One region of the Natranaerovirga pectinivora genome, then DNA from elsewhere that is predicted to be linked to it. Evidence: predicted binding sites of a transcription regulator. Region 1 holds the regulator's gene; each other region holds the start of a gene.
What was found. Region 1 encodes Rex, which represses fermentation and respiration genes when NADH is low (regulators of the CRP and FNR family bind a similar motif). Its sites were predicted from a motif close to ATTGTTAANTANTTAACAAT; they were not measured.
Positions count from the first base shown of each region.

Region 2: rsxC (electron transport complex subunit RsxC) is a predicted target of Rex. The motif match lies at 2,080-2,099, and genes of this name have one in related genera.
Region 3: serC (3-phosphoserine/phosphohydroxythreonine transaminase) is a predicted target of Rex. The motif match lies at 4,516-4,535, and genes of this name have one in related genera.

Region 1 is NZ_SMAL01000003.1:31,053-39,206, forward strand. It holds gene EDC18_RS04985 (NAD(P)H-hydrate dehydratase) at 1-1,313, opposite strand, end outside; gene acpS (holo-ACP synthase) at 1,310-1,684, opposite strand; gene EDC18_RS04995 (hypothetical protein) at 1,681-2,292, opposite strand; gene EDC18_RS05000 (redox-sensing transcriptional repressor Rex) at 2,430-3,083, opposite strand; gene abc-f (ribosomal protection-like ABC-F family protein) at 3,221-5,128, shown strand; gene EDC18_RS05010 (hydratase) at 5,213-7,507, opposite strand; gene EDC18_RS05015 (GntR family transcriptional regulator) at 7,583-8,154, opposite strand, start outside.
Region 2 is NZ_SMAL01000004.1:117,540-125,693, forward strand. It holds gene EDC18_RS07600 (RnfABCDGE type electron transport complex subunit D) at 1-537, opposite strand, end outside; gene rsxC (electron transport complex subunit RsxC) at 549-1,868, opposite strand; gene EDC18_RS07610 (ATP-binding protein) at 2,200-2,748, opposite strand; gene EDC18_RS07615 (DRTGG domain-containing protein) at 2,751-3,086, opposite strand; gene EDC18_RS07620 ([Fe-Fe] hydrogenase large subunit C-terminal domain-containing protein) at 3,108-4,412, opposite strand; gene EDC18_RS07625 (ATP-binding protein) at 4,565-4,978, opposite strand; gene EDC18_RS07630 (DRTGG domain-containing protein) at 4,962-5,330, opposite strand; gene EDC18_RS07635 (S-layer homology domain-containing protein) at 5,367-7,073, opposite strand; gene EDC18_RS07640 (SanA/YdcF family protein) at 7,094-7,765, opposite strand; gene EDC18_RS07645 (dienelactone hydrolase family protein) at 7,775-8,154, opposite strand, start outside.
Region 3 is NZ_SMAL01000002.1:405,361-413,514, reverse strand. It holds gene EDC18_RS04360 (DUF1015 domain-containing protein) at 1-574, opposite strand, end outside; gene EDC18_RS04355 (methyl-accepting chemotaxis protein) at 599-1,993, opposite strand; gene EDC18_RS04350 (phosphoglycerate dehydrogenase) at 2,102-3,262, opposite strand; gene serC (3-phosphoserine/phosphohydroxythreonine transaminase) at 3,307-4,389, opposite strand; gene ilvB (biosynthetic-type acetolactate synthase large subunit) at 4,690-6,354, opposite strand; gene ilvD (dihydroxy-acid dehydratase) at 6,568-8,154, opposite strand, start outside.

The sequences.
Region 1 (8,154 bases):
TTTCCTGAAGTATTAATGTATACATCATCGAAAGGATTCGTAACTATTGTTCTTGCATCTTTTAAAGCACAAATTATATTGTATTTCTTACTTATAAAATTAGCGTTCTCTATTAGATTTTCTGTTACTTCTTTTATTGACACCCCTAACAACCTGGACATTTCACCTGGATGAGGTGTAATTATGATTTCCACTTGATGCTCTTTTATAAGTGATAATTCATTTGACAATACATTTAAACCGTCTGCATCAATGATAATAGGCACCTTTGAATGTCTTATTACATATTCTAGCAATTCTTTCGTTGCTTTACACTGTGATAAACCTGGACCTATTACGATAACATTTGCATCTTTAATACTACTTTTAAATTCTATAAAACATGTTTTATCTAATTCCTTGTTATCTAACGTATTAAATGTTGTAACTATTGCTTCTGGTATACTTGTTTGTATTATAACCCTATTTTCTTCATGAGTCATAATGTTAACTAGACCACCACCTATCTTATAAGCTGCCATAGCTGATAAAAAAGCAGCACCACTCATATTTATGGCTCCAGCTATTACAAGAACCTTTCCGAAAGTTCCCTTGTTGCTTCTTGCTTCTCTTTTTGGTAATTTTTGGAGGGCATTTTCATCAAAAGTAAAATGTTTAAGCATTCTAGAATCATAAGCTCTCTTAGGAAATCCTATATCTACTATATTGGTTTTTGAAGCATATAATGTGCCAGGATATAAAACATTACCTAATTTATTAAGTCCAAAAGTTACTGTCAAGTTTGCTTTTATCGCAACTCCAAGAACTTTTCCACTTTTAGAACAAATTCCTGAGGGGATATCCACAGAAATTACAAACTTATCTTCATTATTAACACACTGAATAGTGTCTTTATAATGCCCAATTACCTCTCGCGTTAACCCAGTTCCAAAAATAGCATCTATTATTAAATCTGATTCACTAATATACTTCTTTAGTTGATCAGCATCATATTTGTCTACTTTTATATTTAAGTTCTGTAATATTTTTAATTGCATAGATGTTTCTTGTGTATAATTTTCACTTAGTAACATTATGTTAGTACGAATCCCTTTGTTACCCAATAATCTGCCAATAGCTAACCCATCTCCACCATTATTCCCGGAACCACAAAGTATAAAGACTTTTTCGTTTTCAATATGCTTTCTTTTTAATATATGGTCTACAATTCCCAGGGCAGCCCTTTCCATAAGTACCATAGATGGTATTCCTATTTCTTTTATGGTATAAGAATCAATTAATTGCATTTCCTCTCCAGTTACTAATTTTATCATAAGTCACCTTCTCCAATGGCAAATGCTACAACACTTTCTTTATTATGAGACGTAGATACAAAGAGAGTCTGTATTCCTAATTCTTTTTGCAACTCTTTGGCTTTACTGTATAAAAGGACATAAGGTTTACCTAAAGAGTCTCTTAATACTTCTATATGTACTAATTCAATTGCTCTAAAACCTGTTCCCAACACTTTTGAAACAGCTTCTTTTATGGCAAAATTACTTGCAATAGTAGTAACAGACCAATTTCTTTCTATAAATAGATTAATTTCTTTTTCTGTAAAGTATTTATTTACAAAACTTTTGTTTCTAATTGCTTTTTCTATTCTAGAAAGCTCTATGATATCTGTTCCTATCCCTTTTATCATTCTTCATCACCATAATCATCATCAAATAAGTTAATTATTTCAAATCCTAATAAATCATGTAAGTATGTATACACTTTTTGATTTTGTTCTTCTTTTTCTTGTTTTATAATTATGTTTTCTTTTAATTTGCTTTTAGTTTCTTCAATCCATTCATTTAACTTCACTATTTCTTTTTTGCTTTTCTCCATATCATTATAACATATATTAACGCTAACTTTTAGAAGTTCTTCATTTGTCTCTTTTATTTTGTGTGGTAACTCATCTAAAATCATTTCGTATTTTATAAGTTTTTCATTTATTTCATCTATGTATTTTTTGCTTTTTTCCATATTTTTAGACGCATTTTCATCTTTTTTTTCAAAGGCCTCTGACATATTATTCATTATTTCTGAAACGAATTTTTTCTTTAGTAACGTATATTCTTTAAACTCTGTATTCACTTTCCCTTGTTCTTGAATAAGTTTGTTTAATTTATTTTCTAATTCTACTATTTTTTTAGGTTTATTATTACTTGGAAACAGCTCATGCCATCGGTTATCTAGGGTTAGTAGAGGCACTTTCTTATTTATAGGTATATCAATAGTTTTTTTATGGTTTAAAAATAACATCATCATCCCTCCTTATAATCTATTATATCTTATTTCATATATCTTACTATGAGTTATATGAATTATTTAAATAGGAATTCACCCATCAAGAAAAAGAAGGTATATCCACCTTCTTTTATTTGTACGCACACTGTATTTTATTTTTGTTGTTTTTTCTTTTTCTCTTTTCTACTTATGGTATAAGATAATGTCATCAAACTATCTAATAAATGTACATTTTCTACTACTACATCCTTTGGTAAGTTTAAATCGATAGGAGCAAAATTCCAAATCCCTTTAATCCCTGCTTTTACTAAATCACTTGCAACTTTTGGTGCTTTTTGTTTTGGTAAAGTAAGGGCTGCTATATGAATATTGTTTTCTATAACAAAATTTTCTATTTCATCTATATCTTTAATTTCTAATCCTCTAATTTCTACACCTACGAGTCTTGGATTAACATCAAAAAGTCCTTTAACAATAAATCCTCTTTTTTCGAAATCTGTATAATTTGCCAAAGCTTGTCCTAGATTACCTGCTCCAATAATAATAACATTGTACTTATTTTCTAGTCCTAATATTTTACCAATTTCTTTATAAAGATGCTCAACATTATATCCATAGCCTTGTTGTCCAAAGCCTCCAAAATTATTCAAGTCTTGTCTTATTTGAGACGCTGTTACTTTCATTCTTTCACTTAACTCTTTAGAGGAGATCCTTACAACATCATTTTCTAGTAAATCCCCTAAATACCTATAGTATCTAGGAAGCCTTTTTATTACTGCTGTTGATATTTTTTTTTCTGGTAACATGTTGGTCACTCCCTCACTATTGTTTCCTTTAAATTATTATATTATTTTATGAACATAAAGTCAATTATAACCTTTTCATTATTCACTTTGAATGGTATCATATACTATGACAAAAGATGAATTATGGAGGTTTCAAAATGATACTTGCTTGTAAAAACATCAGCAAATCTTTTGGTATTACACCAATCTTAAATAATGTATCATTTCATATAGAAAAAGGAGAAAAAATAGGCTTAGTAGGCGTAAACGGTGCAGGAAAAACAACACTGTTTAAAATACTATCAGGTCATATAACTCCAGACGAAGGTCAAATTATCATACCTAATCAAATTAATTTGGGGTATTTATCACAAGAACAAGATTTAAACTCTAATAGTACAATTTATGATGAAATGTTAGATTCAAAAAAGGACATTCTTGAACTAGAAATAAAAATTAAAACGGTTGAAAAGAAAATGAAAGAAGCTACTAGTACTCAACTTGAAACCCTTATGAATGAGTATGCTAAATTACAACAAAAATTCGAAGATTTAGACGGCTATAGCTATCAAAGTGAAATTAGAGGGGTTTTAAAAGGGCTTGGATTTGTTACAGAAGATCACTCTAAGACCATAAACACCCTCTCTGGCGGGCAAAAAACACGAGTTTCTTTAGCAAAACTATTATTAATGAAACCTGATTTAATACTCCTTGATGAGCCTACAAATCATCTGGATATGAATTCTATTAGCTGGCTAGAAAATTACATAAACACCTATGATGGCTCCTTAATTATTATCTCTCATGATCGTTACTTCCTTAATAAAACAGTTAATAAAATCATTGAGATTGAAAATACTCAATGCAAAATATTTATTGGTAATTATAGTGACTATGCTGAAAAAAAAGCTATTGACAGGGATGTTCAATTAAAACATTATATGAATCAACAAAAAGAAATAAAAAAACAAGAAGAAGTTATCACTCAGCTTCGTTCTTTTAACAGAGAAAAATCTGTTAAACGTGCTCGAAGTCGGGAGAAAGCTCTTAACAAAATAGATGTATTAGATAAACCTCAAGAATTAAAAACAGATATGAATCTTCAATTAGAACCACAGGTCATTAGTGGAAATGATGTTTTAGCCGTAAATAGCATAAGCAAATCCTTTGATGATCGGATGATTTTTGAAAATATTTCTTTTGATATTAAAAAAGGGGACAAAATTGCTTTAATTGGAGATAATGGAACAGGTAAAACCACTATATTAAAAATCATTCTTGGAGAATTAGAAGGAAACACAGGTGATGTTAAATTAGGATCTAAAGTTAAATGTGGTTACTTTGACCAAGAATATACTTCTTTAACAGATTCAAATAATTTAATTGAAGAAATCTCTAATGCCTATCCAAATATGAAAACTGGTGAAATCAGAAATATCTTGGCTGCTTTTTTATTTATTGGCGATGATGTATTTAAACAAGTTTATCAATTAAGTGGTGGAGAAAAAGGACGATTGTCCCTTGCAAAACTTATGTTATCAGAAGCCAATTTTCTTCTTTTAGATGAACCTACTAACCACTTAGATATTTTCTCTAAAGAGGTTCTTGAAAATGCCTTAAACCAATATACAGGAACTATTTTATATATATCACATGACAGATATTTTATTAATCGAACCGCTACTAGGGTTTTAGAATTAACCCCTACTGGCGTTACCAATTACTTAGGAAACTATGATTACTTTGTTGAAAAGAAAGAAACACAAAGCAAAGAAATTTCTAACGAAAATATGCTAGATCCTAAATCAATGGCTTCTACAAAAGACGATTGGATCAAGAAGAAAGAAAATCAAGCAAAAGAACGAAAAAGACTAGCAGAGTTATCAAAATTAGAAGCTAGCATTCTTGAAAAAGAGAAAAGGATTGAAGAGATTGATGCTGCTCTCTGTTTAGAAGAAAATTATACCAATCATATTATTTTAAATGAATTAAATGATGAAAAAAGCGCCTTAGAAATGACCCTATTAAGTTTATATGATCTATGGGAGACCCATTTAGAAGAATAAACAATTAGCATATAAAAGGTTCAAATTCTCATTCTAATCTAGAATGAAAATTTGAACCTTATTATTTTTCATTACGTTTTGGATTTAGTTGACTCTATTAAAATTAATAAGACATCCTGAAACAAGAATTTTCTTTTCGTCTTCTGTTAAACTTCCAATATTAAGAGTAAACTCTTTTGCATCTTCTCCAATAACATAGGCTTTTACTTGTGCTTCACCATTAAGAATTGCTTCTTTTACTTTAGGAACAAAGATATAATCATTCTTACCAAATGGTATTTCCTCTTTGATTTCAAATGGAACCATACCCCAGTTAATTAAGTTAGATCTATATCTTTTTGTTGCATACTCTTTTGCAATATTAGCCCAAGCACCAATAACTCTTTGGCAAGATGCTGCTTGTTCTCTGGCTGAACCATCACCTGGCATATATGCAAAAATAGTGCTTCCAATACCAATATTACTCGGATCAATGTTTTCATATCCATCTATTTTTCTAATGTTGTCATATACCTTTTTAAGCTCTTCATATTTTTCAGTAACGTTAATGCCTTCTTCTCTATCTATTTCAAGCTTGTGAACTTCTTTTGAATTACCAACATACTGAGGGTCTTTTCTACTAAGTGTAAATTCTGCTAATCTATGAGGATTTGATCTGAATGATGATGTCTCCCCAGAAGGAATAAGCTCATCCGTTGTCGTAACAGGGTCTGTGATATAGCTTACTACTTTTAACAATAAATCATCTGTTAAACTTGGTATTTGAGGCCAATCTTTAATGTTTGGACCAAAAATAAGTGCTTCCTCTGGTTGTGCATTGCCAACACCATTATAAACCCTTTTTTCATAAATAGCAGGATTAAAGGTATATTTAGGTTCTGTATATGTTACATCTAATTCAGTAGCTGAAGTTAACTTGCCTCCATTAATAGCTGTCGCTGCAATTGAGCGAGCATCCATAAGTGCCACATAGGATATTTGACCTTCTCCAGGTTTAGAACCTTCACGGTTAGGAAAGTTTCTTGTTGTATGTCTTATAGAAAATTCTTGATTGGCTGGGGTATCACCAGCACCAAAACAAGGGCCACAGATAGCTGAACGAACAATGGCACCTGCTTCCATTACTTTTCCTATAGTCCCTTTATTCACAAGATCTAAGTATGTTGGCTGACTTCCTGCATATATACTTAATTGAAATAATCCATTTCCAACTGATTTACCGTCTAGAATGTCTCCTACTGCGATTATATTGTCATAAGTACCACCTGAACAGCCTGCTACAACACCTTGATCCACATAAATTTCACCATCTTTAACTTTGCTTTTAAGATCAAAGTTAATCTCTGAAGAACCAAAGATTTCTTTTGCTTCTTTTTCAACTTTTTCCATAATTTCTATAGGATTCTTTTTAAACTCTTCAATGGTATATATATTACTTGGATGGAAAGGTAATGCAATTGTAGGCTCAATAGTTGAAAGATCCACATATACAATACCATCATAATATGCGATTTCATCTGGATTTAACTGTGAGTAATCCTCTACTCTTCCATGAATATCATAATATTCTTTAACTTTTTCATCTGTACACCATATGGATGACCAACAAGTTGTTTCTGTTGTCATTACATCAATACCATTACGGTACTCAATATCAAGATTCTCAACACCATCGCCTATAAATTCCATCACTTTATTTTTAACATAACCATTTTTATATACATTACCTATTATTTGAAGAGCCACATCTTGAGGTCCAACACCCTTTTGTGGTTTTCCTGTTAAATAAATCCCTATTACTTCAGGTCTTTTTATATCATAAGTTTGGCTTAGAAGTTGTTTTGCTATCTCTCCTCCACCTTCTCCAACACCCATTGTCCCTAAAGATCCATATCTAGTATGGCTATCTGATCCAAGAATCATATTGCCACATTTTGTCATCATTTCTCTATTGTAAGAATGAATAACCGCTATATTTGGAGGCACATATATGCCACCGAATTTTTTTGCTGCTGATAGAGCAAATTTATGGTCATCTTCGTTAATTGTCCCTCCAACAGCACATAGACTATTGTGACAATTTGTTAATACATATGGTACTGGGAACTTTGTCATTCCACTTGCTCTTGCCGTTTGAATGATACCTACATATGTAATGTCATGAGAGGTTAATGAATCAAATTTCATTTTTAAATCATTTTCACTATCTGATGTATTATGTTTTTTAAGAATTGAATAAGTTATCGTCCCTTTTTTCGCATCTTCTTTAGTAATTTCTTTACCTATTTTATTTTTGATTATTGAAGCCGCATCTCCATCTTCAGCAATTAATTCTTTACCATTTAATAGATAAGCACCTGTGTCATATAATTTTACCATTTGCTTTTCATCCTCCTGTATAAGTTTACTAATTTATATATTGATAAAAAAAGCACATAGCTGTGCTTTTTTTATTCATAATTTGTTGTCTATTACATTCTTTGATGTATTTTTAATATGAAGATTAGCCAATTCTTCTGCTTTATCTTTATCTTTAGCTTTTATTGCTTCTAATATAGCTTTATGTTCTTCAATAGATTTAATAGCTCTATCTGTTGAAGCCAATGAAGCTTTTCTAACCCTTTGGACATAATGATGAAAGTCCGATAAAATATGCTTTAAAGTTCTACTATTAGCAGCATCATATAAGGCTTCATGAAATCTATTGTCTAGTTCATATAGATGTTCAAAATGTCCTTTACTTATATGAAAATCACACAAGCAAATGATCTCTTCCAGCTTCTCTAGCTTTATATCTGTAAGATTGTCCACTGCCCATCTTGCACACAATCCTTCTAGGAGAGACCTAATTGCGTAAATATCTTTTATATCTTTATCATTAATACCCATAACAACGGCACCTTTGTTAGGTATAATACTAACTAGTCCTTCTAATTCTAACTGACGAATTGCTTCACGTACAGGTGTACGACTTACACCTAGTTCATTAGAAATAGATGTTTCTTTTAAGGATTCATTTTCTTTAT
Region 2 (8,154 bases), on a different contig from region 1:
TAAACTTCCACCGATGTTTCCTAAAAAGGCATCTTGAAGCGATGGCATATTTCTACCACCAGCTTTTAATATATCTAATGGCGTCGCTGATGTCACACTATCAAAGGACCAAATAGACATAATTCTTGGGAATGACAATACTAAAAATGCTCTCGCAGCTAATGCTGGGTTCATAAAGTTTTGTCCTAAACCACCAAAAATTTGTTTAACAACTATAATAGCAAAAGCACTACCTATCACAGGAATCCAAAAAGGAACTGTATATGGTATATTTAATGCTACGAACAACCCTGTAAGTGCTGCACTTAAATCAGTAACGGTATTTTTTCTACCCGTTGCCTTTTGAAAAAGCCATTCCGATGCAACAGCACCTAATATAGCTAAAATTGTAACAATTAAAGCCCTGCTGCCAAAGTTATACACAGCAAAAAAAGTTGCTGGTAAAAGAGCTATAATAACATCTCTCATAATGGTTTGTGTTGATTCATTTGAACGCATATGAGGAGATGAGGATACAACTAACATATTATCTGTCATCTAAACCACCCCTATTTTTTTCTATTTGCTAATATTTCACGTCTAGTCGTTTTAATTGTTTGTGCGATATGTCTTTTGGATGGACAGGTGTATGAACAACTTCCACATTCACAACATTCCATTCCTTTGTACTTTAAGAACATTGCTTCATCTTTTCTTAATGCGTATTGGTTAAGATACATTGGCAACAAGCCATTTGCACATGCACCAACACATTTCCCACATCTAATACAGCTAGATTCTTCAAATAACTCTGCTTCTTTTTTTGTTAAGCATATAATACCTGATGAACCTTTCATAATTGGTAAATCAGTTGAAAATACCGTTAAGCCCATCATTGGGCCACCTGCTATAATTTTCACAGGCTCTTCTATAAAGCCGCCTGCCGCTTCAATTAACTCTTCAAAGTTTGTTCCAATTCTTACTTTAATGTTTTTAGGCTCTTTTATAGCACCACCTGAAACAGTTACGATTCTGCGCATTAAAGGTCTTCCTCTGTGAATTGCTCTGTGGATTGCAATAACTGTATCAATATTTTGTACAATACAACCAACATCTAAAGGCAACATTCCTGAGACGAAAGTTCTTCCTGTAACAGCATTAATAAGCTGCTTCTCTGCACCTTGTGGATACTTAGTTTTCAGAGCTACAACTTCCATTCTTTCTTCGTCTTTTACTAACTCTTTAAGAATTTTAATACCTTCTGGTTTATTGTTTTCTATGGCAATTACACCTTTTGCTTCTGGGAATAATTTAAGAATTATTTTTAAACCTAGAATAATTCTATCAGGTTCTTCTAACATAACTCTATAATCTGAAGTAAGATAGGGTTCACATTCCGCACCATTTACCACAATATAATCAATTTTTTTCTCTGGTGGCGGTGTTAATTTAATATGTGTTGGAAAACAAGCACCACCCATTCCAACAATTCCAGCTTCTCTAATAATTTTTCTAATTTCTTCTGGTGTTAACTCATCAATATTCTCTCTTGGTTGAATGCTTTCATGTTCTTCATAAAGGCCGTCATTCTCAATAATAATAGCTTCTACTTTTGAACCGTTTGGTACTAGGACAGGCTTAATATCTTTTACTGTTCCAGATACTGAGCTAATAATTGGTGAAGCAAAAAACGCATCCGTATCTCCAATTTTTTCTCCTAATAATACACGATCACCTTTTTTAACCAATGGTTTACAAGGTGCTCCTAAATGTTGAATAAGCGGAAAAACCAAATCTCCTTTTGGAAGAATATACTCAACTGGCTTATTCATTGTAGCTTCTTTGAAATCTTTAGGATGAATTCCCCTTTTAAATGTCAAAGCCCCCATGATAGACCTCCTATTTATATATGATTATTGTATACAGTGTTAACTTTATAATAATACAAATAACCAATAAGCACAACGATTGATAAAAACTCTACAAAGGATGTAATCTCAACCAAATTCAAGGCCTTACCCTTGTTTCTTAATTTAATCAGTAGCCTTTCTCAACATTTTTTTACAAAATTTGTTGAAAAAAAATAATAATCATCTATTCATTGTGAAATGATTATCATTCTTTTGGTATTAAACACCAATAATTTTTATTATCTGTTAATGATTATAATTAAAATAACTAAATTATAACAAATTTTTAGAGTAAATAAGTCAATTTTACCTAAATATTATATAATTCACTAATATTTTCTTTGATGTATTCTTTTAACCATAGGTATATTTTAGGATTATTTATTGATAGTTCATTACCTAATATTTCATAAATTTCCTTAGATGTTATTTCAAATTTTTTATTGTTATATAAATGTCTGTAGCTAAAATTACTCTTGTCCATGGATATTATAATGCCTGCAATTGACGTTGGCAAATCACCTAACGGGGGCCTATCAATATGATTGTATGCCATGGAAGCAGTGATTTTAGTACCTTGGTTTTTTTTTGATTGTATTACTAGATTCCCATTACATTGGTTACAGGTTTGATCAAATAAGGGAATTCCTAAACCAATTTTTCTTAGTGTTCTACTGGTAACAAAAGGATCTTTAATGGTGAGTATTAATTCATCATCAATTCCGATCCCATCATCCATAATAATGACTTTTAATAAATTATTTATTAAATCCTCTACAACTTCAACAGTAATATTGTTGGCTTTTGCTCTAACACTATTTGAAACGATATCCGTTATATGCATTGAAATTTCTTTCATAGCTATCCTATTCCTATTTCTATAAGTTCTTTTATCATATCATAAGAAGATTTATTTGAAACTAAAATAGAGATATCTTCTTCATTCGCTTTAATAATTGCATCTTGGTCTATTTCAAAGCCCTCTGTAACTATAATACAAGCAATATTGGTTAAAACAGCTACAGCAACAATATTAATATGACTCTGAATGGTCACCCATACTTGCCCTTCTTTTGCATTTCCCATTACAACACTAAGCAAATCACCAGTAAATCCTCCTTTTACTTCTTTGTTAATCCCTTCTTCTCCTGCAACAATTTTAAGAGATAACTTTTCTATTAATTCCTTTACTGTCATATTTTTCCCACCTTATATTTTTTATTCTTTAATTGAACGTGGTAATTTTTCAGCAAGTTCAACCATACGTTCTGCAAGTTGACCAACTTCTTTTCTTAACATAAATATACAATCTTCAATATTAGCATTTTTTAATACAATGTCTTCTGCCAAAGCTTTACAAGTTGGGGAACCACAGGATCCACAATTAATTTTAGGTAGTTCTTGGTAAATCCTTTCTAATTCTTCCATTTTTTTTATGGCTTCTGATATATCTTCATCTAACCGTAACACTTCTTTAGGCTTTAGAGGTTTTTCCCATGCATAATCCAATGACTCTAATACAAAATGGATATCCCTAGTTTCAGGATGATTCTTATGGTACCTACTTAATTTATCCATTCTACATCGAGATACAAATGGATTCTCAACAGTTAATGGACCGCCTAAGCACCCCCCAGTGCAAGCCAAACATTCAACATATTCCACATTATTCAACTCATTATCTTCAATCATTTCTAGAATTCTAATAACATTTTCTATGCCGTCAACTGCCACATAATTAATGGTTTTTGAAGCACTCACCTCACCTCCAGGTGCCGCCCAAAACATACCTCTATTAGAACTTAATCTTAGATGTTCATAATGATGATCATTCTTTTTTATGGCCTTAACCATAGATTTGTATATGTCTTTAATGGAGATTACCCCATCAACCTCAGACTTCTCTATTAAAGTGGGGTACCTGCTATTGGTGATTTTTGCAGCACACGGAGATATAAAAAATACACCTATATCCTCATCCTTATACCCTTTATCCAAAAAATGGGTTCTTGTCATTCGACCAGTGATTTCTTTAGGCGATAATAATGGCAATATGTTTGGAATTAAAGTAGGAAATCTACTTTGAACAACTTTTACAACAGCTGGACAAGCCGAAGATATTATAGGCTGTTTCCTACTATTGTTTTTAATATATTCCTTCGTTTTTTCTGTTACCAACTCAGCACCTTTTGCAACTTCTATGACTTCATCAAATCCAATATCCTTTAATGCCATAAGAATTTTATTAACATTATGTATGCCCTTAAACTGAGTATATAAAGAGGGTGCTGGAATGGCAATTTTAACCTTATACTGATTAATAATACTTACATCATCTGCTTTGGCCTTCTTAGCCATGTTTTTACAAACTTTAATACACATACCACAGTCAATACATCTTTCATCAATAATAACTGCTTTTTTATTTCTTACTCGAATTGCTTCTGTTGGACACCTTTTGATACAATCTGTACAACCAGTACATCTATCTTTATCAAGATAAACCGAATGTTGCTTCACCATAAAAAAGTCAACTCCTTACAATTCAGTATTAGAAATCGTCAAAGTATCACATATTATTTTCATTCCAAATTTATCAATTAACCAGTCTTGTAGTTTCTGGAAGGTATATATAATTGAGTTGGCGTCGACCGGCTGAAAGGAAAGGCAACAATTCAACTTAAAAAAACAATAATCTCAACAACAGTTCCCTTCCCAACTTCACTAGTAATCTTCAAATCATCACTATGCCTCTTCATATTAGGCAAACCCATACCAGCTCCAAAACCCATCTCCCTAGCTCTTGCAGTAGCAGTAGAATACCCAGCCTTCATTGCCAACTTAATATCTTCAATACCTGGCCCTTCATCCTTTAAAACAATATATATTCTATCTTCATTAATATCACCATCTATTACCCCACCATTGGCATGAATAACCATATTAATTTCAGCTTCGTACATTGCAATAGCAACTTTTCTTACAATCTCAGCAGGGACTCCTAATTGCTTTAAAATCTTTTTCACTTTACTAGAAGCCACACCTGCATGGGTAAATTCATCTCCTAATACATCATAATGAAAAGTCATTGTGAGCAATCTCCTCTCCTAATAGACCTTTTTCAAATAATATGCCACAAGCACTAAACAAAGAATGTCTTGTTGCTAATACCACAATTTCTTTTCTTTTAGCCATGGATATAAATTCATCATCCACTTTTTTACCTCTTACAATAACAATTGCTTTAATGTCAAGAATATCTGCAGTTCTAATAACTTGTGGATGGGTTAAACCTGTAAGAAGTAAAACATTATTACTTACAAAAGCTAACACATCACTCATTAAGTCACAACCATAACCATAATCAATGCTTTCCATAAGCATTTCTTCTCCTGTCAGGACTGTTGCATCTAAATATTCCTTTACTTCTTTTAAAAGCATCGCTTTCCCTCCGATTCAAATGAAGGATCATTAAATTTAATGTCTATATTCAATAATCCGATTCCATACATCAAGATAAATTTCTTTTTCATATTCTTCTTCAAAATTTGGTATATTACCCAGTCTCCAAAGAGATAGTCCTTGAACACCAAATAATCTAGCCAATTCAATTTTTGCTTTAACACTTCTAGAATCTTCATACCATAAAACATTATAGCTATTATCTCTATCATCGTAAAAGTTAACAAATGGGTTTTGGTTAATGCTAGAATAACTTATACTTACATCTTTTATTAATCGATTTTTAATAGATTCATATGTTGGAGAATAAGGGTATTTATTGATTACTTTACCTTCTTGAAGCTTCCATTGTACAGAATCAAATGAAATTTGCAACATAATTTTACTTCTATCACTTATTCCTGTTTCTTCATTTGTTATGGCCATTAAGGCATAATATATTTCTTCAATTGGCGTTAAAGGGGTTAAGGTATACCCTAATGCCATATCGCGTTCTGATAATTGTTTGGCATTATAGTCATGAGCCATTAATATTACTCTATCTGCAATTTCTCCTATGGTTTTATAATCATACCCATCAAAGTAGGGTTGGCCTGTTCTTCTTTTAGGATGAACTGCAACATACAATTTTTTATTGTATTGACTTAATATTTCTTTTAACTCAGATAAAAAGTGATTAAATTCCCCAGCCAAATACTCACCTTTCATCTTTTCAAAATCTATAACAACACCATCAAATTCATACTGATCATTGCCATTAATACTGTTCAATTCTTTTACTATTTGACCAATGACTGTACTTCTCACATTTTTATTAGAAACAATATAGTCCACCAAAGGCATACTTTGACCATTTACAAGAATACTTTCCTCTCTAACAAAAACCATTAAGTGGGTAGATACATTCCTCTCATAAGCCAAATCAAGAGGCACTGTAAAACCCGATGGTATACCAAATTCATTGTTATTTCTTCTGCTTGTATTTAAAACAACATTATTGTTGGTATTAACCTCTAACCTGCTCCACCCAAAACCAACCGAATCTAGATCTTTTATAAATGCCATTTGATTAGCAGAACTGATGGCATAAAACCCATGAAGCTCATTAATCTTATTATTCTGAAGATGGTACATTCGCATCATCATTGTTGCAGCTTGCTCTCTTGTAGCCGTATCATAGGGCTTAAACTGATTTTTTCCCACACCGTTGATAATACCAAAGTCTTTAGCCATGTTAATATAGCCTATATTACCACTTACATCTTCAAAAGAATTGGGGAGATAGATAAGCTTACTTCCTAAGTCATTGTATCCAAGGGCCCTTACAATCATAATAGCCATTTCTTCTCGTGTGATAGGCTCATTTGGTCTAAAATGTTCTGTATCTCTAACTATTATGCCATATTTTACAGCCGTCTCAATGTATTTGTAATAAAAGTCATTTTTATTTTCATTGTCTTTAAAACTTCCTACTGTTGGTATTATTAAGTCATAGTTTAATAATCTTACCAGAAAAGTAATAAAGTCTCTTCTTGATATTGTATTCCCTACCCCAAATTGGTTATTCCCTATACCATTTGTTATATTTAAAATCCTTAGGTCATGTATGTGATCCTCAGCCCAATGCCCAGTAGGCACGTCGTCAAATCTATTTTTTTCATTTCCATAAGAAAAGTTAAAGGCAAAAAATATACAAAGTACTACCATACATACTTTTTTCATATAATCCCTCCTTTCATTAATTAATCTTTATCAAAAGTAATTCTTCCATCCCCTGTAATATTGATAACCTCACCTAAGTATGTTGGCTCTGGTTTAAAAACATTCACATATAAAAAGTCTTTATTTCTTGCTAATATTTCTCTTGTTTTAAACACACTCATCTTTGGATAAGTTCTTAAATCAGAAGTTACCCCTTGTGCTTCTATACCTAATTTTTTTGAAACATATAAAGCGCGCTTTAAATGGTATTCTTGAGTTACTATAATTAATCTTTCTACTTGAAATATTTCTTTTGCACGGTACACACTCTCATAAGTGCTAAAACCTGCATGATCCATAAAAACATCTTCTTCAGGAATCCCTCTAGCAACTACATAGTTTTTCATTGCATTTACTTCATCATAATCCAGTTGTCCATTATCACCACTTAGTAATAATTTTGGTGCTTTTCCCATTTCATAGAGTTCAACCCCCACTTTTAAACGATCCTCTAAAATATTTGAAACATTGCCGCTTTGATATACCAATGCACCTAATATCAAAATTGCGTCTGCTTCAAAGACATTATCTTTTGTCATAATTAATTGATTCCCTTTTTTTCTAACATGACCATCTATTGCTAATACGCTTGTTACTCCTAAAAGACCTACTATAACTAAACTAACCATAAACCTTTTAATACCTTTTCTCATCATTATCACCTATACCATATACAATTTTTCTTTCATCCAAAGGTAAGCCTTTTTTCCCCACACTTCGTGTTCCCCATTAAATACATCAATCTCAATATTATTGTCTGCATTATATTTGTTATATATTTCTTTAAGTTTAGAAACGGTTGTTTGAGCGCCTTTAAGAGGGAAGATAGGATCATCTACTCCTGATTCTATAAATAGATCTCTAGGGGCTATTAATCCAATGAGATCTGACATTTCACAACAATTAATAATTCCTGGAATATAATTATCCAGACAATGTCTCATAGCCATAATACTATCTTTAAAGGTATTTGTATAACCACTTATTACAGTTGCTTTAATTCTCTCATCAACAGCAGAAGTTAATGCTGTCACAAGTCCAC
Region 3 (8,154 bases), on a different contig from region 1:
TTTCATCTTCATTAATAATCCATACAGTATGTCCAATATTATCATCTGCAACAAAATCATAGATTGGTTTGTTAGCTTCTTTAACTTCATCTACTATGTTTTTAATTGTATCATTTGAACGGTAGGCTAAAAAGATTGGGCCCGTTTGAGCATTACAGTAGTCCACGTGATTAATTCTATCTTGCTCTTTTGCTTCTCTGGTTTTTTCATGTTTTTTAATAACATTATTAATATAATCGTCTATTGATGAACAAGCAACAAGTCCTGTTTGTTTTCTACCATCCATAGTTAATTGGTATAAGTAGAAGACTTTTTTATCCTCTCTTATAAAAATCCCTTCATTTATCATTTCATTTAAAGTATCTCTTGCTCTTAAGTAAACTTGTTGATCATATGTGCTTACTGAACTTTCTAATTGTACTTCAGCACGATCGATTTTCAAAAAAGAATTCGGCTGATTTTTTACAATTTCTTTAGCCTCTTCTCTATTTACTACATCATATGGTAATGCTGCTACATTTTTAACTTCTTTGTCTGTTGGCCTTACAGCAGCAAATGGTTTAATTATAGCCATTTTTTCTTCCTCCTAGATTTAACCCTATAGTATATTTTTAATAATGTCCATATTTTTAATTAACTCTTCTAGTGGTGCTTTCATCTTACCATAATTTAATTTTGCACTATCAATATTCCCACTATAATAATCTTTTATAATAAGATCTGCTAACCTATGTAATTCATTATGATTCTTTCCAATAGCTTGGAACTCAGCTTTGTTAATTAAAGCTGTATCGTCAATATTGAAATACCATGTTCCTAATTTACAAGCTTTTGGATTGTTCATTTTCTCTAATTCTAGCTTTTCAAATCCTAATAACATGTTTTGAATTCTATATACAAACATCACGTGGTCCGTTTTATATATCTCAATCCACTCTTTAAAACTAATATATGGTGAGTATCTTGATAGTCTACCTCTCACTCTATCATTCAACCTTGCCATCTCGAAAATCAATTTTCCTGTTTCATTACAGTATTCATCCAAATACTTTGATTCTTCTGATAGACCATTCATATCTTTTGTTATCGTATCCATAACAGTATCTTGTTCAATTATTGTTCTTGCAATTCTAGATATTGTTTCATTTATTTGACCCATATAATCGTTTATTTTTATGACAGAATCAACAGATGTTGATACAAGGTTATTACCATTTTCTAATTGGTTTGATGTACTATTCATATTTTCAACTAAGACATTAATGTCACCTTGTAATTCTTTTATAATTTCTTCAATATCAATGGCTGAGTTTTTAGTGCTTTCTGAAAGTTTTCTTACTTCATCAGCAACTACTGCAAATCCTAATCCATGTTCCCCTGCTCTTGCAGCCTCTATACTTGCATTTAAAGATAATAAATTTGTTTGTTCTGCAATGCTTTTTACAACATCAATAATTTTTGTAATAGATTGCATTTTATCGTTAAAATTATCAACTCTTTCACTTATCTCTTGAATGTCTTCAAAGGATTTTTTTACGAATGCAATTGACTCCTTTATATTCTCTACACTTTCTTTTGAATTCTTGTAGGTTTCATTAGTAAACTCAACAATTTGCTGAGTATTATTACTAACTTCTTCTACTGATGCCTTTAATTCTTCACTTGAACTAACCATACTATCTAAGGAATTGTTTTGATTCCTCACACTATTTAACATGCTCGAAACAAAATCCACTTGGGTCACGTTATTAATAGATTTATTTAATGTATCAATTACTTCATTACCATTAAATAAATCCAATAGTTCATTGAATCTCTTAGTAAGCTCTTTGTTCTCAAATTTGTCGTCATCTACATAAAAAGATTTATTAGATTTAAAGTTCTCATTAATATCTTTAAGTACTTCTATTATAGTATCAATGTCATTATTATTATCTTGTCTAATCACTTGGTTTCGTAGCTGTTTATTCGATTTCCTTTTAAAGTTTATCATTTATCTCAGCCCTCTCGTTATTAGTTGTAATACTAATTCTATTATATCCATGTATATAGAAAAGAGCTGCCTAAAAAACGTCTGATTTTTGGGCAGCTCAACCTGTTACTATATTACTCTTACTTTAACGATGCCTTCAATATTTTCTAATTCTTTTACGATGTTTTCTGCTACTTCATTTTCAACATCAATTAATGTATAAGCCCATTGTTGCTTGCTCTTATTAATCATATCTACAATATTTATATTGTTGTTAGCCAATAAAGTTGTAATTTGGCCAACCATATTAGGTACATTTTTGTGATTAATTGCTACTCTAGCCGCCGTTTGACAAACACCCATATTACATGCTGGATAATTAACTGAATTTGTTATATTTCCATTTAATAAGTAATCTTTTGTTTGAATTACTGCCATTATTGCACAATTATCTTCTGATTCTGGTGTAGAAGCCCCTAAGTGAGGTATAGAAATAACATTCTCCATTGACACTACTTTTTCATTAGGGAAATCTGTAACGTATTTAGCTACTTTACCTGATTTTATTGCTTCTTCTAAGTCATCATCATTAACTAACTCGCCTCTTGAAAGATTAATAATACGTACATTATCTTTCATTTTGGCAAAAGCATCTTTATTAATCATACCTTTTGTTTCTGCTATTACAGGAACATGTATTGATATATAATCACATTCAGCAAAGATTTCATCTAAGTTAATAGATCTTTTTACTGCTCTTGATAAACTCCAAGCGGCTTCAACAGAAATAAATGGATCATACCCTAGAACTTCCATTCCTAATCCAACTGCTGTATTAGCAACTAAAGCACCAATAGCACCTAAGCCAATAACACCCATTTTTTTACCTAATATTTCTGGTCCTACAAATTGTGATTTGCCTTTTTCTACTTTTGCTGCTACTTCGCTATCTCCTTCAAGACCTTTTACCCAGTTGATACCACCAACAATATCTCTTGAAGATAATAATAGACTTGCGATTACTAATTCTTTTACACCATTTGCATTGGCTCCTGGCGTATTAAAAACAACAACACCTTTTTCAGAACATTTATCAATGGGTATATTATTTACCCCTGCCCCTGCTCTACCAATAGATTTTACTGAATCAGATATTTCAAAATCATGCATTTTAAAACTTCTAAGAAGTATGGCATCCGCATCATCGGTTTCTACTATTTGATATAGATCTTTTTCTAATAAATCTAATCCTTGGTTTGAAATAGGATTTAGACAACGAATTTTTTTCATTATTTTCCCACCTTCATTATTTTTTAGCTACTTATTCTTTACTATTAGCTGTTTTTAGCTTCAAATTCTTTCATAAAGTCAACAAGCTTTTGAACACCTTCAACTGGCATTGCATTATAAATACTTGCTCTCATACCACCAACTGAACGGTGACCTTTTAAAGTAACAAACCCTTTGGCAGCAGCTTCTTTAATAAATTGAGCATTTAATTCTTCTGTAGGAAGGATAAATGGAATATTCATTAAGGATCTGTCTTTTTTCTCAGCTGTTCCTGAAAATAATTTGCTTTCATCTAAGTAGTTATATAAGATATTTGCTTTTTCATTATTGATTTTTTCCATTGCTGAAACGCCACCTAATTTTTTAATCCACTCAAATACAAGTCCAGCAATATAAATACTGTATGTTGGAGGCGTGTTAAACATAGAATCATTATCTACATGTGTTTTATAATCTAACATAGTTGGTACAGAAGCATCGGCATGACCTATTAAATCTTCACGAATAATAACAACTGTAACACCAGCAGGTCCAATATTTTTTTGAGCACCCGCAAAAATAATGCCATATTGAGATACATCTATTTTTTCTGATAAGATATTAGATGACATATCACCTACTAATGGCTTTCCTTTAGTATCAGGTAATGTTGTAAAACGTGTACCATAAATAGTATTATTATTCGTAATGTATACATAATCTGCATCTTCTGATAAATCTAGTGATTCTACATCTGGAATGTAATTAAAAGTTTTATCTTCTGAAGATGCTTTAACCACAACTTCGCCGAATTTTTTAGCTTCTGATATTGCTTTTTTAGACCAAGCACCTGTATTAAGCATTAATGCCTTTTTATGTTTAGTCATTAAATTCATTGGGATCATTGCAAATTGTAAAGATGCCCCACCTTGTAAAAACAATACTTTATAGTTATCAGGTATTTCCATAATCTCTCTTAGCGTTTTTTCTGCATTATTTATTATTTCTTCATATGCTTTGGAACGATGGCTCATTTCCATAACGGACATACCTGTTCCTTTATAGTTAACCATTTCTTGGGCTGCTTGTTCTAGAACTTCTACAGGTAAAGTTGCTGGACCTGCTGAAAAATTATAAACACGATTCATTTAGATAACCTCCTTTTAATATAAAGAAATCGATTAAAATTATTGTATTATACTAATCTTTTTGCGATTTCACACTTATTTTTATGATAAACTATTACCATAAATTAGTCAATAGTGATACTCTTACTTGTTAAAGTTTTAACTCTTTTTGTTGACAATAAAACCAACCATTCCTAGGATTTAAGTCTCTATAGATTTAGAAAACATACCTTTATATATTTTTTCTTATATAAACATAAGATAAGCTTAAGAATACATCTATAGTCCCCACTTTAATCCTTGAGATAGTTGGTTAAATCTTTACTCTCCTACCATAATATTATCAATTGGAGCACCTGGCGCTACCATAGGCCACACCTTATCATCTTTATCGATCTCACAATTAATTATAACTGGTCTCTTTTCTTCAATGGCTTTCTTTAATACTTCTTCTACCTCTTCTTTTTCTGTCAGATTATATCCAACCGCACCAAATGCTTCTGCTAATTTAACATAATCAATATCTCTATCTAATGTGGTATAAGAATATCTCTCTTCATAGAATAGATTCTGCCATTGACGAACCATTCCCAATACGTGATTGTTCATAACAAGTACGATTAATGGTAAGTTATATCTTACCGCTGTTGCAATTTCATTTAGATTCATTCTGAAACTGCCATCACCAGCAATATTAACTACCACCTTATCTGGGTTAGCTACTTGAGCACCAATACAAGCCCCAAATCCATATCCCATAGTTCCTAAACCACCAGAGGATAGAAATGTTCTAGGATGATTATACTTGTAAAACTGTGCTGCCCACATTTGATGTTGTCCAACTTCTGTTGTTATGATAGCTTCTCCATTGGTCACTTCATACAGCTTTTCTAGAACATATTGAGCCGTTAGACAGGTATCCTTATATTTAAGCGGATATTTTTGCTTTAACTCAGTAACTTCTGTAATCCACTCTTCTCTATCCATTGGCTCAAGGCTATTATTAATTTTTTCTAAAGCGCCTTTTATATCCCCAATAATATGATGATATGTTTTAATGTTCTTATTGACTTCTGCTGGATCAATATCAATATGCAATACTTTTGCTCTTTTAGCAAAACTATCTGCTTTTCCAATAACTCTATCACTAAATCTAGCGCCAATAACAACTAATAAATCACAGTGTGTAATGCCTATATTAGAAGCTTTACTACCATGCATTCCTACCATACCTGTATACAATGGGTGTTCTCCAGGAAATCCACCTTGACCCATCAAACTACATGTTACGGGTGCTTGAATGGTTTCAGCAAATTTTAACAAATTATCAGCTGCCTCAGATAATATTACCCCACCACCAGCATAGATAAATGGTTTTTTAGAGGCTTTTATAAGTTCAATAGCCACATCAAGGGATGTACTATCAATCTCATCTAAACTTCTATCAACTACTTTGGGCTCAGCTTTTATATATTCAGTTTTATTAATTGTAATATCTTTAGGAATATCAATTAATACAGGCCCTGGTCTGCCTTCTTGAGCAATATAAAAAGCCTCTCTAATGGTATCTGCCAAGTCTTTTACATCTTTAACGATATAATTGTGTTTTGTAATAGGCATTGTTATGCCCGCCGTATCAACTTCTTGAAAACTATCTCGACCTAATAAAGAAACTGGCACATTTCCTGTAATAGCAACCATAGGCACTGAATCCATATAAGCTGTTGCAATTCCCGTCACAAGATTTGTTGCCCCTGGTCCTGATGTTGCAATAACAACACCTACTTTACCCGTTGATCTGGCATAACCATCAGCGGCATGGGATGCACCTTGCTCATGAGATGTTAGAATATGTCTAATTTCTTTACTACTTTTATAAAGTTCATCGTATATATTTAAAACAGCTCCACCTGGAAACCCAAATATAGTATCTACATTTTGCTCTTTTAAGCACTCAATTAAAATTTGTGCACCTGTTAATAACACAAGCATCACTCCTTTCTATTTTATGTATAATTGTTTTATTTTTTTATCTTATGATTACCCGACACGTTTATTCAAGGAATATATAATGGTTTTGGCGTCGACCGGCTGAAAGGAAAGGCAGCCAAAATCATTATATATTCCTTGAATAAACCACTGACCAAACCTTATAAAATAACCCCACCACTATAAGTAGCGGGGTTAATGGTTTATCAATTAAGCCTTTAATACAGCACCTGTATTAGCAGAAGTAACCAAAGCCGCATATCTAACAAGATACCCTTTATCAATCTTAGGAGGTCTTGGCTTCCATTCTTTTTGTCTGCTTTCTAACTCAGCATCATCTACTTCTAAGTGAATACTATAGTTAGGAATATCAATAGAGATAATATCCCCTTCTTGTACCAATGCAATTGGTCCCCCAACTGCTGCTTCTGGAGAAACATGTCCTATGGATGCACCTTTTGTAGCACCACTAAAACGTCCATCTGTAAGAAGAGCAACTTGTTTATCAAGACCCATTCCAGCCAATGCAGAAGTTGGTGATAACATCTCACGCATCCCTGGTCCACCTTTTGGTCCTTCATAGCGTATAACAACCACATCTCCAGCTTTAATATCGCCACCTAATATAGCTTTAATGGTATCTTCTTCGCTATCAAATATTCTTGCTGGTCCTGTATGTTTCATCATTTCATCTGCAACAGCAGATCTTTTTACAACACATCCAAGTGGGGCAATATTACCTTTTAATACAGCTATACCACCAGTAGCACTATAAGGTTCTTCAATATTTCTAATAACTGTATTGTTTCTATTAACACTACTCTCAATATTTTCACCAATGGTTTTACCTGTTACTGTCATAATATCAAGATGTAATAAATCTTTTTTACTTAACTCTTTCATAACGGCTTGAACGCCACCTGCTTCATATAAATCTTGTATATGATGATGTCCAGCAGGGCTTAACCTACATAAGTTAGGTGTTCTTTCACTGATTTCATTTGCTTTTTCTAAACTCAGCTCAATACCAGCTTCATAAGCTATTGCAGGTAAATGTAACATACTGTTTGTACTACAACCTAGAGCCATATCCACCGTAAGGGCATTATCAAATGCTTTATCAGTCATTAAATCTAATGGTCTTATGTTTTTTTCTAACATTTCCATTACTTTTAAACCTGCTTGTTTCGCTAAGCGTATTCTTTCTGAGTAAACTGCAGGAATCGTACCATTACCAGGTAATCCTAATCCTAATACTTCCGTTAAACAGTTCATACTATTAGCTGTAAACATTCCTGAACATGATCCACAGGTTGGACAAGCTTTTTCTTCGTATTCATATAATTCTTCATCTGTTAATTTGCCTGTTGCAACTGAGCCAACAGCTTCAAAAACAGATGATAAACTTACATCATTAGGGTTACAAGTTACTTTACCCGCTAACATGGCACCACCACTAATAATAACTGTCGGTACATTGATTCTTGCTGCTGCCATTAACATAGCAGGTACATTTTTATCACAGTTAGGCACCATTACCAATGCATCAAATCCATGAGCATAAGCCATCGCCTCAACTGAGTCTGCAATAAGTTCTCTTGTTACTAGAGAATAATGCATGCCTTTGTGACCCATAGCAATACCATCACAAACTGCTATAGCAGGGAATGTAATCGGTGTTCCACCACCCATTAACACGCCTGTTTTAACAGCGTCTACAATTGTATCTAAGTGAATATGCCCAGGTACAATATCATTTTGTGAATTAACAATTCCTATAAGTGGTTTTTTTAATTC